2 regions of the Streptomyces sp. NPDC048258 genome follow, and region 2 is predicted to be linked to the other one. Evidence: riboswitches for the same ligand, from Rfam matches in the RefSeq annotation. Region 2 holds a riboswitch; the other holds the start of a gene.
The links. A riboswitch is a leader RNA that binds a small molecule or an ion and turns the genes downstream of it on or off. The one in region 2 is predicted to bind S-adenosylmethionine.
Positions count from the first base shown of each region.

Region 1: another riboswitch for S-adenosylmethionine. It lies ahead of ACGFYQ_RS03665 (aminotransferase class V-fold PLP-dependent enzyme); the one in region 2 lies ahead of thrC (threonine synthase).

Region 1 is NZ_JBICZH010000001.1:787,559-794,881, reverse strand. It holds gene ACGFYQ_RS03685 (rhomboid family intramembrane serine protease) at 1-594, shown strand, start outside; gene ACGFYQ_RS03680 (hypothetical protein) at 721-1,053, opposite strand; gene ACGFYQ_RS03675 (hypothetical protein) at 1,106-2,248, shown strand; gene ACGFYQ_RS03670 (Lrp/AsnC family transcriptional regulator) at 2,291-2,572, shown strand; gene ACGFYQ_RS03665 (aminotransferase class V-fold PLP-dependent enzyme) at 2,921-4,342, opposite strand; SAM riboswitch class IV at 4,563-4,679, opposite strand; gene trpD (anthranilate phosphoribosyltransferase) at 4,957-6,021, opposite strand; gene ACGFYQ_RS03655 (cytochrome bc complex cytochrome b subunit) at 6,197-7,323, opposite strand, start outside.
Region 2 is NZ_JBICZH010000001.1:19,602-26,924, reverse strand. It holds gene groL (chaperonin GroEL) at 1-529, opposite strand, end outside; gene ACGFYQ_RS00140 (cold-shock protein) at 835-1,041, opposite strand; gene ACGFYQ_RS00135 (MoaD/ThiS family protein) at 1,424-1,702, opposite strand; gene thrC (threonine synthase) at 1,737-3,041, opposite strand; SAM riboswitch class I at 3,059-3,215, opposite strand; gene ACGFYQ_RS00125 (glucosyl-3-phosphoglycerate synthase) at 3,402-4,352, shown strand; gene ACGFYQ_RS00120 (trehalose-6-phosphate synthase) at 4,399-5,847, shown strand; gene otsB (trehalose-phosphatase) at 6,057-6,905, opposite strand; gene ACGFYQ_RS00110 (DUF3263 domain-containing protein) at 6,939-7,175, opposite strand; gene ACGFYQ_RS00105 (extracellular solute-binding protein) at 7,288-7,323, opposite strand, start outside.

The sequences.
Region 1 (7,323 bases), 770 kb from region 2:
CTGAACCCGGGCTACGGGACGGGCGACGGGCTGCTGGCCGCCGGGACGGACTACTTCCGGCGCTGGGGCGTGATCCCGGACGAGCTCTTCACGGGCACCCCCCGGGCCTGGCTGACCCCGCTGACCGCGCTGTTCGTGCACGGCAGTTGGCTGCACCTGCTCGGGAACATGCTCTTCCTCTTCGTCTTCGGCGCGATGACGGAGGAGCGGATGGGCCGCCCGGCGTTCCTCGTCTTCTACGTCTGTACGGGGTACGTGGCCCTGGCGGCGTACGCGGCGGCCAACGCGGGGTCCTCGCAGACCCTGGTCGGGGCGTCGGGGGCCATCTCGGCGGTGCTGGGCGCCTTCCTGTACCTGCTGCCGCGCGCCAGGGTGACGAGCCTGTTCCCGTTCCTGTTCTTCCTGCCGCTGCGGTTCCCGGCGTGGATCGTGCTGCTGTTCTGGTTCGCCCTCCAGTGGGTGGCGGCGCACCGGGCGGGCAGCGGGCCGGGGGTCGCCTACCTGGCCCACCTGGTGGGCTTCTCGGTCGGCTTCCTGTACGCGTGGGCGCGCTATCGGCGTACCGCCGAGAGGTGTTCCGTAGTCCAGGAGTAGCCGGTCTCGATGTTGTGGAAGGCGGTGACGGCGCAGGCGGCGTCGTTGATCGTGTTGAAGTCGACGCGACCGCTGTTCAAGTTGTAGCGAACCAGTCACGCAGCGTGCCATTGTCGGCTAATTTCATCACGGGAGGTGACGACGATGCAGGCTGCCCAGGCACGCAAGTTCCGAGGAAAGAACAAAGCCCCGAAGTGGACCAAACCCGATGACGGGATGGTGTCGGTGATGGTGCTGCCGCTGGCCGTCACCGATCCCGCCGACCTCGCCCGGCTGGGCAAGCTCTTCGGCGCGATGTGGAACATCAAGCGAGCCGTCCGGAAGGACGCCCGCGCCAAGGTCGATGCGTACTGGGCCGCCAAGCACGAACGCGGCGAGCACGGGGCGAAGGCCGTACGGCAGCGTCTCGGCCTCTCCCGTGAGGCCCTTGAGCGCCGGACGCGCCCGCTCCCATACCACTGGGAAGAAGTGGGAGACCTTCCGCCTCGTCGGCACTCTCCGCGGGCACGTCATGGCTTACACAAACGGCGGGCAGCACGCGTTGATGCCGCCCCGGCGGATGTCCAAGCCCGAGCTGCCTTCCGGCACGGTGCCCACTGGCAAGACCTCCCCATCGGGCAAACCGCTGATGCGGAAGGCGACGTGGTGGGACCACACCGGCCCCCTCGCCGTCGTCTTCGCGGGCGGACCTGACTCCGGCGCGGGTGACCTTGTGCTCCCGGTACGGATGCCACAGCAGCCCGGCCAGTACGCCCGTGTCGAACACTTCCTCTCCACCCCCGGCCGCTGGCACAAGGTGGATCTCGTCCGCCGCCGGAAGGCGGGTGCGCCGGGCGGCTGGGTGTACGAGGCACAGCCCAAGGCGGTGACGGTTCCGGGCGGTGCCCGCGCAGCCCGGTCCAATGGGGTACCGAAGCAGGCGTACCGCCGTGACCGCCTCTCGGCCGGTTACCGGGAGCTGCGCACCCGACAGGCCGAACACGCCGCCTCCATCGCCGAGCACCGCCGCCACCGCGCCCGCAGCGTGGCTCGCGACATCATCGCCGTCCACGGCGCCGTGCTCGTCGCGGAGGACTGCGACATCCGCAGCTGGTACCGGCTGTGGGGCAAACGCCTCTCCCGGACCACACCCGGCCTGCTCATCGCCGCGCTCGACCGCGAGTGCCGGGCCGCAGGCGGACGGCTCGTCCGCGCCTCCACCTGGTCCACCGCCCTGTCACAGCACTGCCTGTGCGGAGAGCGGGTCAACAAGACGCTGCGGGACCGTGAGCACAAGTGCATCGCGTGCGGCCTCGTCGGCAAGCGTGACCTCGTGTCCGCCGCGCTGGCCGCGTTCGTCCGCCTCACCGACGTGGACGACCCCAAGACCGCGTACCTGGACACCACGATGTCCCGGCACGCACAGATCATCTTCTCGACTGGGCTGGAAGAAGCCCTGTGTGAGTCAACCGCAGCGAGCCAGAACACCTCTCGGGGCGCTGGTCACGTGGCAGTCCCGCCCCAGCGCGGGACCTCTGCTCACCGAACCGCCGGAAAGCGGCCCCGAGCGACCCCGGATGACACACGCACCGTGCGTGACCACGCCGGAAAGCCCGGATGCCGCCCCGGCTGCAATCCTCAGCTCACCTTTGGTGACTTACGGATCAAGTCTTAGAGTGAGGCGACCAGCGACGGCCACCGAGGGAGACAGCCAGCCGTGATCACCGCGATCGTGCTCATCAAGACCAGCGTGGACCGCATCCCCGAGATCGCCGAGTCCATCGCCGCGCTGGACAGCGTCAGCGAGGTCTACTCCGTCACGGGGACGTACGACCTGATCGCGCTGGTCCGCGTGGCCCGCCACGAGAACCTGGCGGACATCATCCCGGGCCGCATCAGCAAGATCCCGGGCGTCGAGGCGACGGACACGCACGTGGCGTTCCGTACGTACTCCCAGCACGACCTGGAAGCGGCCTTCGCGATCGGCCTCGACGCGTAGCGCCTCCCGCGGGGCCTGCGGGTACGCCCCGGGCTTCGCCCCCTGCCCCTCCGCTGCGCGGCCCTGGCTCCGGTGCGCCTCAAGCGCCGGCGGGGCTGGGTTCGCCCCCCGGGCGGGGTCTTGACCGCCGGCCCGGTCCGCGGGGTCCCTCCGGGACGTCTCCTCGGCTCGCGCACCAAGCCTCGTCACGGCGTTCAGCCGTGGTTGCGCGCTCGTCCTGCGGGGACGCCCCTGCGCGCCCCCGCTCCCCCCGGCATGCAAGACCCCGCCCGGGTGCGGGGGGAGTCGATTCACACCCCGCACCCGGGCGGGACCCCGCCCCGCCGGCGATTGAGGCGGACAGCAAGCTCAGACCGCCGGGACGCAGCGGCCCTCTTCCGTGCGGTACTGCCACTTCGCGCCGTCCGCGACGAGTTCCTTCACCGCGCGGACGAAGCGGGCCACGTGCTCGTCGGGGGTGCCGGCGCCGAAGCTGACGCGGATGGCGTTGAGGGAGCGCTCGCCCGGGGCGGCCTCCGGGGCTCCGCACTCGCCCTGGGCCTGGGGCTCGCTGCCCAGCAGGGTGCGGACCAGGGGGTGGGCGCAGAAAAGGCCGTCGCGCACGCCGATGCCGTACTCGGCGGAGAGCGCCGCCGCGAAGTGGGAGCTGTTCCAGCCGTCCACCACGAAGGAGATGACGCCGACGCGCGGGGCGTCGTCCCCGAAGAGGGACAGGACGCGGACCGCCGGGACATCGGCCAGGCCCTCGCGGACCGTGGCGATGAGGTGGCGCTCCCGGGCGACCAGGGCATCGAAGCCCGCCTCGGTCAGGGCCTTGCAGGCGGAGGCGATGGAGTAGACGCCGATGACGTTCGGGGAGCCGGCCTCGTGGCGGGCGGCGGTGGTGTTCCACTCGACGTCCACGCCGCCGTCCTCGCGCCGGGCGACCTTGCGGGAGGCGCCGCCGCCCGCGAGGTACGGCTCGGCGTCACGCAGCCAGTCCGCGCGGCCGGCGAGGACGCCCGAGCCGAAGGGGGCGTAGAGCTTGTGCCCGGAGAAGGCGACCCAGTCCACGTCCAGGTCCTGTACGGAGACGGGGTGGTGCGGAGCGAGCTGGGCGGCGTCCAGGACGATCCGCGCGCCGTGGGCGTGCGCGGCCGCCGCGAGTTCCTTCACCGGCCACAGCTCACCGGTGACGTTGGAGGCGCCGGTGACGCAGACCAGGGCCGGGCCGTAGGGGTCCCGGTCGGCCAGCGCCCGCTCCAGGGTGGCGACGGCCTCGTCCGGGGTGCGGGGCGCGTTGAGGTAGGTGACCTGCGCGTTCGTCCAGGGCAGCAGCGAGGCGTGGTGCTCGGTCTCGAAAACGAACACCTGGCAGTCGGCCGGGAGCACGGCGGCGAGCAGGTTCAGGGAGTCCGTGGTGGACCGGGTGAAGACCACCTGGTCGGAGGGGCGGCAGTCGAGGAACTCGGCGACCGTGACGCGGCTCTGCTCGAAGAGGTCGGTGGAGAGCTGCGAGAGGTAGCCGGCGCCGCGGTGCACGCTGCCGTAGTACGGGGCGTACGCGGCCACGTCGTCCCAGACCCGCTGGAGCGCCGGGGCGCTGGCCGCGTAGTCGAGGGCCGCGTAGGTGACCTCGCCGCCGGTGACGAGCGGGACGGTGACGTCCCGGCCGAGGACCGGCAGCGGCTCGGCACAGGCGGGGTCGACGGCGGTTGCGACGGCGGTGGCGGCGGTGGTCGCGGTGGCGGCGACGGCGGTGGCGGCAGCGGCGTTCAGGGATGCGGACATGGCGGAATCTCCCGGCAGGCAGGGGTGAATGGCTTCGGTGTGCCCGTACGCGACGCGGGTACGGCTCGGCGGCCGACCGGGGTACGGGAAGTCCTCGGACGAAGGCGGGTACACGGAAGTGACCCTGATCCGAGGGTTGAAGAAGGGGCGGAGTCGCCCTATCGCATTCGCTTGCTCACGGAAAACGCTCCTCGAGAGACCAGGACCCCTGGTGTCGAGGGATCCGCGCTTGCCGTAGACCTCGCTGCCTACGACCTGGTCATCACCCGGGGCACCCCGCCACGGAAGGAGGGTTGCCGGACAGCAAGCCGGGGCCTAAACGCTGTCACTCGTGACCTGTCCAGCATCCTGCCACATGATCCCCCGTACGCAAGACCCCGGTCCGAATGGCGGACCGGGGTCTTGGCCGAAAACGATCAATCGGAATCAGGCGCGCTGCGCGCTGCGCGCACGCTACGCGTTGCTCGCCGCCACCCACCGCCGCCTTCTCCACGCCGTGCTCGCACCGCTCGGCCGCGGGCGGCCTCGCGGGCTTCGCCCGGCTGCGCCGGCCTCCGGCCGTCGACACGCGGGGCCGGGTCCGGGAGGCCACGCCCCCCGGACAGCGGCGCACGCTAGGCGTTGCTAGCCGCCACCCATCGCTCCAGCGCCGCGCGGGCCGCGCCCGAGTCGATCGACTCCGCCGCGCGGGTGATGCCCGCCGCGAGCTGCTCCTCCAGGGTGCCGGTGCCCGGGTCCAGCGCGACCAGGGCCGCCGCCGAGTTCAGCAGGACCGCGTCGCGGACCGGGCCCGTCTCGCCGGAGAGGAGGCGGCGGGCGACATCCGCGTTGTACGAGGCGTCCGCGCCGCGCAGCTCCGACACGTCGACCAGGGCGATGCCGACGTCCCGCGGGTCGAAGGCCTGCTCCGAGACCTTGCCGTCCCGGACCCACCACACCCGCGAGGTCGAGGTCGTGGTCAGCTCGTCCAGGCCGTCGTCACCCCGGAAGACCAGCGCGGAGGAGCCCCGCTCGGCGAGCACGCCCGCCACGATCGGGGCCATCCGGGCGTCGGCCACGCCGGTGGCCTGCGCCCTGACCTTCGCCGGGTTGGTCAGCGGGCCGAGGACGTTGAAGGTGGTCCTGATGCCCAGTTCCTTGCGCGCCCCCGCCACGTGCCGCAGCGCCGGGTGGAACTTCACCGCGAAGCAGAAGGTGATGCCGGCCTCCTCGGCGACCTCGACGACCCGCGCGGGGGTGAGGTCGAGGTTGACGCCGAGCTTCTCCAGGACGTCCGAGGCCCCGCTCGCGGAGGACGCGGCCCGGTTGCCGTGCTTGACCACCTTGGCGCCGGTACCGGCGACCACGATCGCCGACATCGTCGAGATGTTCACCGTCTTGGCCCCGTCGCCGCCGGTGCCGACGATGTCCACCGTCGGGCCCGACACCTCGATCAGGTTGGCGTGCTCGTACATCGCCCGTACGAGGCCGTTGATCTCGGCGACCGTCTCCCCCTTGGCCCGCAGCGCGACCGTGAAGCCGGCGATCTGGGCGTCGGTGGCCTCCCCGCGCATGATCTTGTCCATGGCCCAGGCGGTGTCGTCCGCACTCAGGTCCTGGCCGGTCAGCAGGGCGTCGAGAACGCCCGGCCAGCCACGGGCCGCCACGCTGTCGCCGCCTGCCGGGGTCACAACGTTCATGGTCCGCTCCTGCTGCTCATCGGGGATTCCGTCGTCGAATGGGAACGGCTTCAGCCTATCCAGCCACGGAGACGGCAAAGAGCCCCGTCCCAGACACTGGACGGGGCTCTCGCCGTGGCGACACCAGGACTGACCGAAATCAGTCCCTCATTCGATCAAGCGGCCGAACGGGAGATCAGTGGTGGCCGTGGCCGCTCTGGATCTCCTTGTACTCCTCCACCGTGGGCTTCGGAATCTGGTTGCCCTCGGCGTAGAAGCCCTTGCTGAGCTTCGCGCGCAGCTTCTCGCCGAGCTTCACCTTGCGCTCGACACCGTTCTCGTCGACCGTCGGGCCGATCTCGACCGGCTCGTAGGTGACGTACGAGGTGAGCGTGTGCAGCTTGTCCTGCGAGAGCGGCTCGTGGACCTCGATGAACTCACCGTGCGGCAGGCGCTTGATGATGCCGGTCTCGCGACCGTGCAGCACCTTGTCCCGGTCCCGGCGCTGGAGGCCGAGGCAGATCCGCTTGGTGGCGATGAAGGCGAGGACCGGGACGACGAAGAAGCCGATCCGGACGAACCAGGTGATCGAGTTGATCGAGAGGTGGAAGTACTGCGCGAACATGTCGTTTCCACCGCCGATCAGCAGGACGATGTACTCCGCGATCCAGGCGACACCGAAGGCCGTACGGGTCGGGACGTTGCGCGGGCGGTCCAGGATGTGGTGCTCGCGCTTGTCCCCGGTGACCCAGGACTCGATGAAGGGCCAGACGGCGATCGAGCCCAGCACCAGCGGGAAGAGCAGCAGCGGGATGAACACGCCCAGGACGAGCGTGTGGCCCCACAGGTTGATCTCCCAGCCGGGCATGGCTCGGATCAGGCCTTCCGGCATACCCATGTACCAGTCGGGCTGCGCACCGGTGGACACGTGGTCCGTGCGGTACGGGCCGAGCGCCCAGATCGGGTTGATCGAGGCGATGGCCGCGATGGCCGCGATGACACCGAAGACCAGGAAGAAGAAGCCTCCGGCCTTGGCCATGTAGACCGGCAGCAGCGGCATGCCGACGACGTTGTTGTTCGTCTTGCCGGGACCCGCGAACTGGGTGTGCTTGTGGTAGAAGACCAGGATCAGGTGGGCCACCAGCAGGCCCATCATGATGCCGGGCAGCAGCAGGATGTGGATCGAGTAGAACCGCGCGACGAAGTCGCCGCCCGGGAACTCTCCGCCGAAGAGGAAGAACGACAGGTACGTGCCGATGACCGGCACGGACAGGATCGCGCCCTCCATGAAGCGGACACCGGTGCCCGACAGCAGGTCGTCCG
Region 2 (7,323 bases):
CCTCGACGGTGATGACGCCTTCCTTGCCGACCTTGTCCATGGCCTCGGCGATGAGCTCGCCGATCTGGGTGTCGGCGGCGGAGATGGAGGCCGTGGAAGCGATCTGCTCCTTGGTCTCGACATCCTTCGCCTGCTCCAGCAGGGCGCCGGAGACGGCCTCGACGGCCTTCTCGATGCCGCGCTTGAGGGCCATCGGGTTGGCGCCGGCGGCCACGTTGCGCAGGCCCTCGCGGACGAGCGCCTGGGCCAGGACGGTGGCGGTGGTCGTACCGTCGCCCGCGACGTCGTCCGTCTTCTTGGCGACTTCCTTGACCAGCTCGGCGCCGATCTTCTCGTACGGGTCCTCGAGCTCGATCTCCTTGGCGATGGAGACACCATCGTTGGTGATCGTGGGCGCGCCCCACTTCTTCTCAAGGACGACGTTGCGACCCTTGGGGCCAAGGGTGACCTTGACGGCGTCGGCGAGCTGGTTCATCCCACGCTCGAGACCGCGCCGGGCCTCCTCGTCGAACGCAATGATCTTGGCCATCTGAAGTGGTCCTCCCGGACAGCGGTGGATTGCTCCCGGACCGCGCCCGCGCCCGCGACGGACGGCCTGCGTGCCCGGCGGTTCCTTCCCGCCGGACCCTGCGGGCCTCACCGACCCGGTCCTCGTGTGGTAGCACTCTCACCTGGAGAGTGCTAACGCCAATGATTAGCACTCGACCCCCTCGAGTGCAAGCGGCTTGGGTGAACGCCCCCGTGAACGGCCCCCTGAACGCACGAGGGGCCCACACCCCGTGTCCAGGATGTGGGCCCCTCTTACGTACGCGTGGGCGGTCGATCGCGCCAGGACTAGCCGAGTGCGAGCTTGACCATGTCCGCCTGCGGACCCTTCTGGCCCTGCGAGATCTCGAACTCGACCCGCTGACCCTCTTCAAGGGTGCGGTACCCGTCCATCTGGATGGCGCTGTAGTGGACGAACACATCCGCACCACCGTCGACCGCGATGAAGCCGTAGCCCTTCTCCGCGTTGAACCACTTGACGGTGCCCTGAGCCATGCCTAACTCCCCTATTACTGGCCCTTGCGCAGGAACGCACTTCGCGCTCCCGGGTCAGAACTTGCGTCGGAACGCGTCGACCGAGGCTGAATGTATCTGCGCCGGTGCTGTCTGCAACAGGTCAATCCGACGAGAATTCAGGACACCCAGAAACATTGAAATAGAGTGAAAATTTGGCATATGGCAGGGCAACTCGGACCCGGCAAATCTCACCAAAGCCCCATACCGCGCTTGCATATTGACTGAATGTCAACCCTGCCGCGGCCCGTTCATATGCGGCGGGCAAGTCCAGCGGAGGGGACTTCCCCAACTCTACCGCGCCCAATCAAGCAGAATTGCCCCCTCCGCTTTTAGCGGAGGGGGCAATTACGGTTTTCGCGTGTCAGCAGCCGCCGGCGACGGCGGGAATGATCGACACACCGGCGCCGTCCGGCGTCGCCGCCTCCAGCCCACCCTCGAAGCGCACGTCGTCGTCGTTGACGTAGACGTTCACGAAGCGGCGCAGCTTGCCCTGGTCGTCCAGGACACGGGCGGCGATGCCCGGGTGGCTCTTCTCCAGCGACTCGATGACCTCGGCCAGGGTCGCGCCCTCGGCCGGGACCTCGGCCTTGCCGCCGGTGTAGGTGCGCAGGATGGTGGGGATGCGGACGTTGACGCTCATGGCGCTACTGCCTTTCCGGTGTGCGGGGGGAGGGTCAGGCCAGGCCGGCGGCGCGGAACGCGTCCAGGCTCGGGCGGATGGTGGCGGTCTGGCCGCTGTCCGCGACCACCGCCTCCAGGGTCTTGAGGCCGTCACCGGTGTTCAGGACGACGGTGGTCAGCGCCGGGTCGAGCTGCCCGTTCTCGATGAGCTTCTTCGTGACGCCGACGGTCACGCCGCCCGCCGTCTCGGCGAAGATGCCCTCGGTCTGCGCGAGGATCTTGATGGCCTCGACGACCTGCTCGTCGTTGACGTCCTCGACGAAGCCGCCGGTGCGCCGCGCGATGTCCAGGACGTACGGGCCGTCCGCCGGGTTGCCGATGGCGAGGGACTTGGCGATGGTGTTCGGCTTCTGCGGGCGGACCACGTCGTGGCCGGCCTTGAAGGCGGTGGACACCGGGGAGCAGCCCTCGGCCTGGGCGCCGAAGATCTTGTACGGCTTGTCCTCGACGAGGCCGAGCTTGATCAGCTCCTGCAGACCCTTGTCGATCTTCGTCAGCTGCGAGCCGGACGCGATCGGGATGACGATCTGGTCGGGCAGCTGCCAGCCGAGCTGCTCGCAGATCTCGTACGCCAGGGTCTTGGAGCCCTCGCCGTAGTACGGGCGCAGGTTGACGTTGACGAAGCCCCAGCCCTCGCCCAGCGGGTCGCCGATGAGCTCGGAGCAGAAGCGGTTCACGTCGTCGTAGTTGCCCTCGATGCCGACCAGGTCGCCACCGTAGACACCGGCCATGACGACCTTGCCCTGCTCCAGGTCGTGCGGGATGAACACGCAGGAGCGGAAACCGGCCCGGGCGGCGGCGGCGCCGACGGCGCCGGCCAGGTTGCCGGTGGAGGAGCAGGACAGGGTGGTGAAGCCGAAGGCGCGGGCCGCCTCGACGGCGATCGCGACGACGCGGTCCTTGAAGGAGTGCGTCGGGTTGCCGGAGTCGTCCTTGACGTAGAGCTTGCCGGTGACACCGAGCTCCTTGGCCAGGTTCTCCGCGTCCACGAGCTTGGTGAAGCCCGGGTTCAGGCTCGGCTTGGAGGCCACGTCCGCGGGGACGGGCAGCAGCGGCGCGTACCGCCAGATGTTGTTCGGGCCGGCCTCGATCGCGGCGCGCAGGGCCTCGACGTCTTCAGATGAACCCGTGCCGGTCGGGAGGTCGTAGGCGACTTCCAGAGGTCCGAAGCACTCGACGCACGCGAAGATGGGTCCGAGCTCGAAGCGGGTACCGCACTCGCGACAGGAAAGGCCGGTGGCAGGTCCGAGGTCGACGGTTCCGGTTCCGGCAGAGGTGGCGACAGTCTGTGCAGCCATGATGGCGAGGCCCTTTCTCCTCATCTTCCCCATGGCGCACTTCGCCATGAGACGGAATTGGCACCTTCCCTAGCCGGGGACCTCGCGGAGGTGCGTGAAAACGCATCGCGAGAACCGACTGGAGGGTTGCCGGGGCTTCAACGGGCCGTGTCCCTCTGCCCCTCTGGATGAGCGGTATGGCACCGGGCCGCGCGCTCTGTGGCGCGTCCGGGCGTTTGTGCGCGAGGACCCCCGGCATGCGGTGGTCCTCTGCGTTGTTCAAGACTGTAACCGAAGGGCCGGGCGGTTGAGACAGCCGTCCGAACCGCGAGATGGATCACAAATCGGTCCAAACAAGTGACGATGCAGGGAGTACCGAGGGTGCTGGAAGAGGTGGAGCGCTGGCTGGCCGACCGCTCCTGGTCCGCCGCCGACCGACCGCTCGACCAGCTGCTGGACCGGAAACGGGCGGCTGGGACCACGGTCAGCGTGGTGCTGCCCGCGCTCGACGAGGAGGCGACGGTCGGCGCGATCGTCGAGGTGATCCGGCGCGAGCTGATCGAGGGACTGCCGTACCCCCTCGTGGACGAACTAGTGGTCATCGACTCGGGCTCCAGCGACCGGACGGCGGAGGTGGCGGCGAAGGCCGGCGCCCGCGTCGTGCACCGCGACGAGATCCTGCCGCGGATCCCGGCGCTGCCCGGCAAGGGCGAGGTGCTGTGGCGCTCCCTGCTGGCCACCGCCGGGGACATCGTCTGCTTCGTCGACGCCGACCTGCGGGACTTCTCGGCCGACTTCGTCTCCGGGATCGTGGGGCCGCTGCTGACCGAACCGGACGTGCAGTTCGTCAAGGCGATGTACGACCGCCCGCTGGGCGACGCCCCCGGCCAGGGCGGCCGGGTGACGGAGCTGGTGGCGCGCCCGCTGCTCAACCTGCACTGGCCGCAGCTGGCCGGCTTCGTCCAGCCGCTGGGCGGCGAGTACGCCGTACGCCGCTCCCTGCTGGAGCGGCTGCCGTTCCCCGTCGGGTACGGCGTCGAGCTGGGCCTGCTGGTGGACGCGCTGCACACGGTCGGGCTGAACGCGCTGGCCCAGGTGGACGTGGGCGTACGGGTCCACCGCCACCAGGACGGGCAGGCGCTGGGCCGGATGGCCGCGGCGATATACCGCACCGCGCAGCTGCGGCTCTCGCGCGGTCATCTCGTACGGCCGGAGCTGACGCAGTTCGAGCGGGGGCCGGACGGGTTCGTGCCGCGGACGTACGCGGTGGACACGGAGGAGCGGCCGCCGATGCTGGGCGTCAAGGAGTACGCACTGCGCAGCGTGGCGTGAGGGATCGTACGGTTTGAGCGGGCGCGGGCCGGGCTAGGTTGGCCGCATGGCTTCTCAGGTACTCGTTGCAGCGAACCGCGGCCCGCTCTCGTACGTCCTCGCCGCCGACGGCACGCTCAGTGCCCGGCGCGGCGGGGGCGGTCTCGTCTCCGGACTCTCCGCGGCCCTGGCCGAGCAGCCGGACGCGGTGTGGATCTGCGCGGCCCTGTCGGAGGCGGACCGGGAGGCGGTCCGCCGGGGCGTGGCCGAGCCTGGCGTCCGGATGCTGGACATCGATCCCACGGTGTACGACGACGCGTACAACGGCATCGCGAACTCGGTGCTGTGGTTCACCCACCACCACCTGTACGACATCCCGCGCACGCCGGTCTTCGACGCGGAGTTCCGCCGGCAGTGGGGGTCGTACGTCGCCTACAACCAGGCCTTCGCGGCGGCCCTGGCCGAGGAGGCGGCGGAGGGCGCCTGTGTCCTGGTGCAGGACTACCACCTGGCGCTGGTGCCGGGGCAGTTGCGGGAGCTGCGGCCGGACCTGCGGATCGGGCACTTCACGCACACGCCGTGGGCCTCGCAGCAGTTCATGCACATGCTCCCGGACGACATCCGGCGGGAGCTGGTGTGGGGGATGCTCGGGGCGGACCGGCTGGGCTTCCACACCTACGAGTGGGCGCTCGGCTTCATCACCAGCGCGCAGTTCGAGGACGCGAGCGGCGTCGCGCGGACGCACCTGCCGAGCGGGGAGGACCCGCTGCGCGGGGTGAAGCACATCAAGGCGGGCGGCGAGGCCCGGTTCACGCACGTGACCAAATACCCCCTGGGGGTCGACGCGGACGAGCTGCGGGCGCTGGCGCACCGGCCGGAGGTGGACGACAAGCTGGCGGCACTGCGGGCGGAGGTCGGCGACCTGAAGACGATCGTCCGGGTGGACCGGACGGAGCTGTCGAAGAACATCCTGCGGGGCCTGCTGGCCTACCGGGAACTGCTGACCACGCACCCCGAATGGCGCGGCCGGGTGGTGCACCTGGCGTCCGCGTACCCGTCGCGGCAGGACCTGGCGGTGTACCGGGCGTACACGGAGTCGGTGCGGGAGCTGGCGGCCGCGATCAACGAGGAGTTCGGCACGGCGGACTGGCAGCCGGTGCACGTGTCGGTGCAGGACGACTTCGCGCGCTCGCTCGCGGCGTACCGGATGGCGGATGTCGCGCTGGTGAACCCGGTGCGGGACGGGATGAACCTGGTGGCGAAGGAGATCCCGGTGGTGTCGGAGGCGGGGTGCGTGCTGGTGCTGTCGACGGGGGCGGGGGCGTACGAGGAGCTGCGGCAGGACGCGCTCACGGTGAACCCGTACGACGTCACGCAGACGGCCGAGGCCCTTCACGCGGCGCTGTCCATGCCGGACGCCGAGCGCGCGGACCGCACGAAGCGCCTGGCCGCGGCCGCCACCGCCCTCCCCCCGGCCGAGTGGTTCACGGCCCAACTGTCCGACCTCCAGGCCTGACCGCGGCCCGCCTACTGGGGCTCCGCCCCAGACCCCGCGCCTCAAACGCCGGCGGGGCTGGATTGCCCGCAGGGCAATTTCAGCCCCGCCGGCGTTTGAGGCGCGGGGGTCCGGGGGCAGCGGCGCCGCACCCACCCAGCCCCTCCGGCGTTTGAGGAGCGGGGTACGGGGCGGAGCCCCGGATCCTTGAGCCCCGGCGGCGGCGCGGGTCAGGCGCGCAGGGCCTCGGCCAGGTCGGAGAGGAAGGCCGCTACCGCGCCAGGGCCCGGGAGGACCAGGTCGGCGCGGGAGGCCAGCTCCGGAACCTCCGCGGAGCCACTGCACACCAGCAGCCCCGGCAGACCATCGGCCCTCCGCTTCTCGACCGCCGAGTACGCGGCAAGGTCACCCAGGTCGTCCCCCGCGTACAGCACCGGCCCCGCGTCCGTCTCCGCCAGGAACTCCGTCAGGGCGACGCCCTTGTCCGTGCCCGGCGGCCTGAGCTCCAGCACGGCCCGGCCCGGTTCGACCATCAGCCCGTGCCGCGCGGCCAGCTCGGCCAGCGGTTCCCGGAGCGCCGCGAAGGCCGCCTCCGGGTCCTCGGCGCGGCGGGTGTGGACCGCCAGCGCCCGGCCCTTCTCCTCGATCCACGTGCCCCGCCAGGCCCCGATCGAGTCCAGGAATCCCGGCAGCTCGGCCCGGACCGCCGCCACCCCGGGGTGCTCGGCGGGGGCGTGGACGATCCCGGTGACGGCGTCCCAGCGCTCGGCTCCGTAGTGGCCGAGGACCACCAGGTGTTCCAGTCCGGGGACCCCGGCGAAGCCCCCGTAGCGGACGGCGACGCCCGCCGGCCGGCCGGTGACCACGGCGACCGAGGCCACCTCGGGGGCGAGCGCGGCGAGGGCGGGTACGGCTCCGGGGTGGGCGCGCGCCTGGTCCGGGTCCGGGACGATGTCGGCGAGGGTCCCGTCGAAGTCCAGGGCGATCACGGACCGGCGGGGTGCGCGGAGCAGGGCTTCGAGTCCCTCGCGTCCGGCTGCGGTGACGGGCATCGGCAAGTCGTGCGGATGGCTCCCCATACGGACGACCCTAACGGCCCAGCCGCGTGACGGCTATCGCCTGGCCCGCTGCGCCTCGCGGATGCGCCGCAGCCGGTTCACCGTGCCCGGGGCGTGCGCCAGCGCGCGGGGGTCGTCCATCAGCGCGTTGAGCAGCTGGTAGTAGCGGACCGGGGTCATCCCCAGCCCCTCCCGTATCGCTCGCTCCTTGGCCCCGGGCCCGGGCCAGGTGCGTCCCTCGTACGCGAGCACCGCGGCCTCCGTGGCCGTCAGCTGCCCCTCGTCCGTCATACGGCCAGATTAACGCCGCCCACCGACACCGCCCCGACCGCCCGGTCCGCCGAGCGCCGCCCGGCCCGCGCCTGCCCGCGCCGGGCCCGCGCCGACGCGGGTCAGCCCCTTGTCAGCGCGGATCGGCCGCCCGCGCGGACGCCGCGAT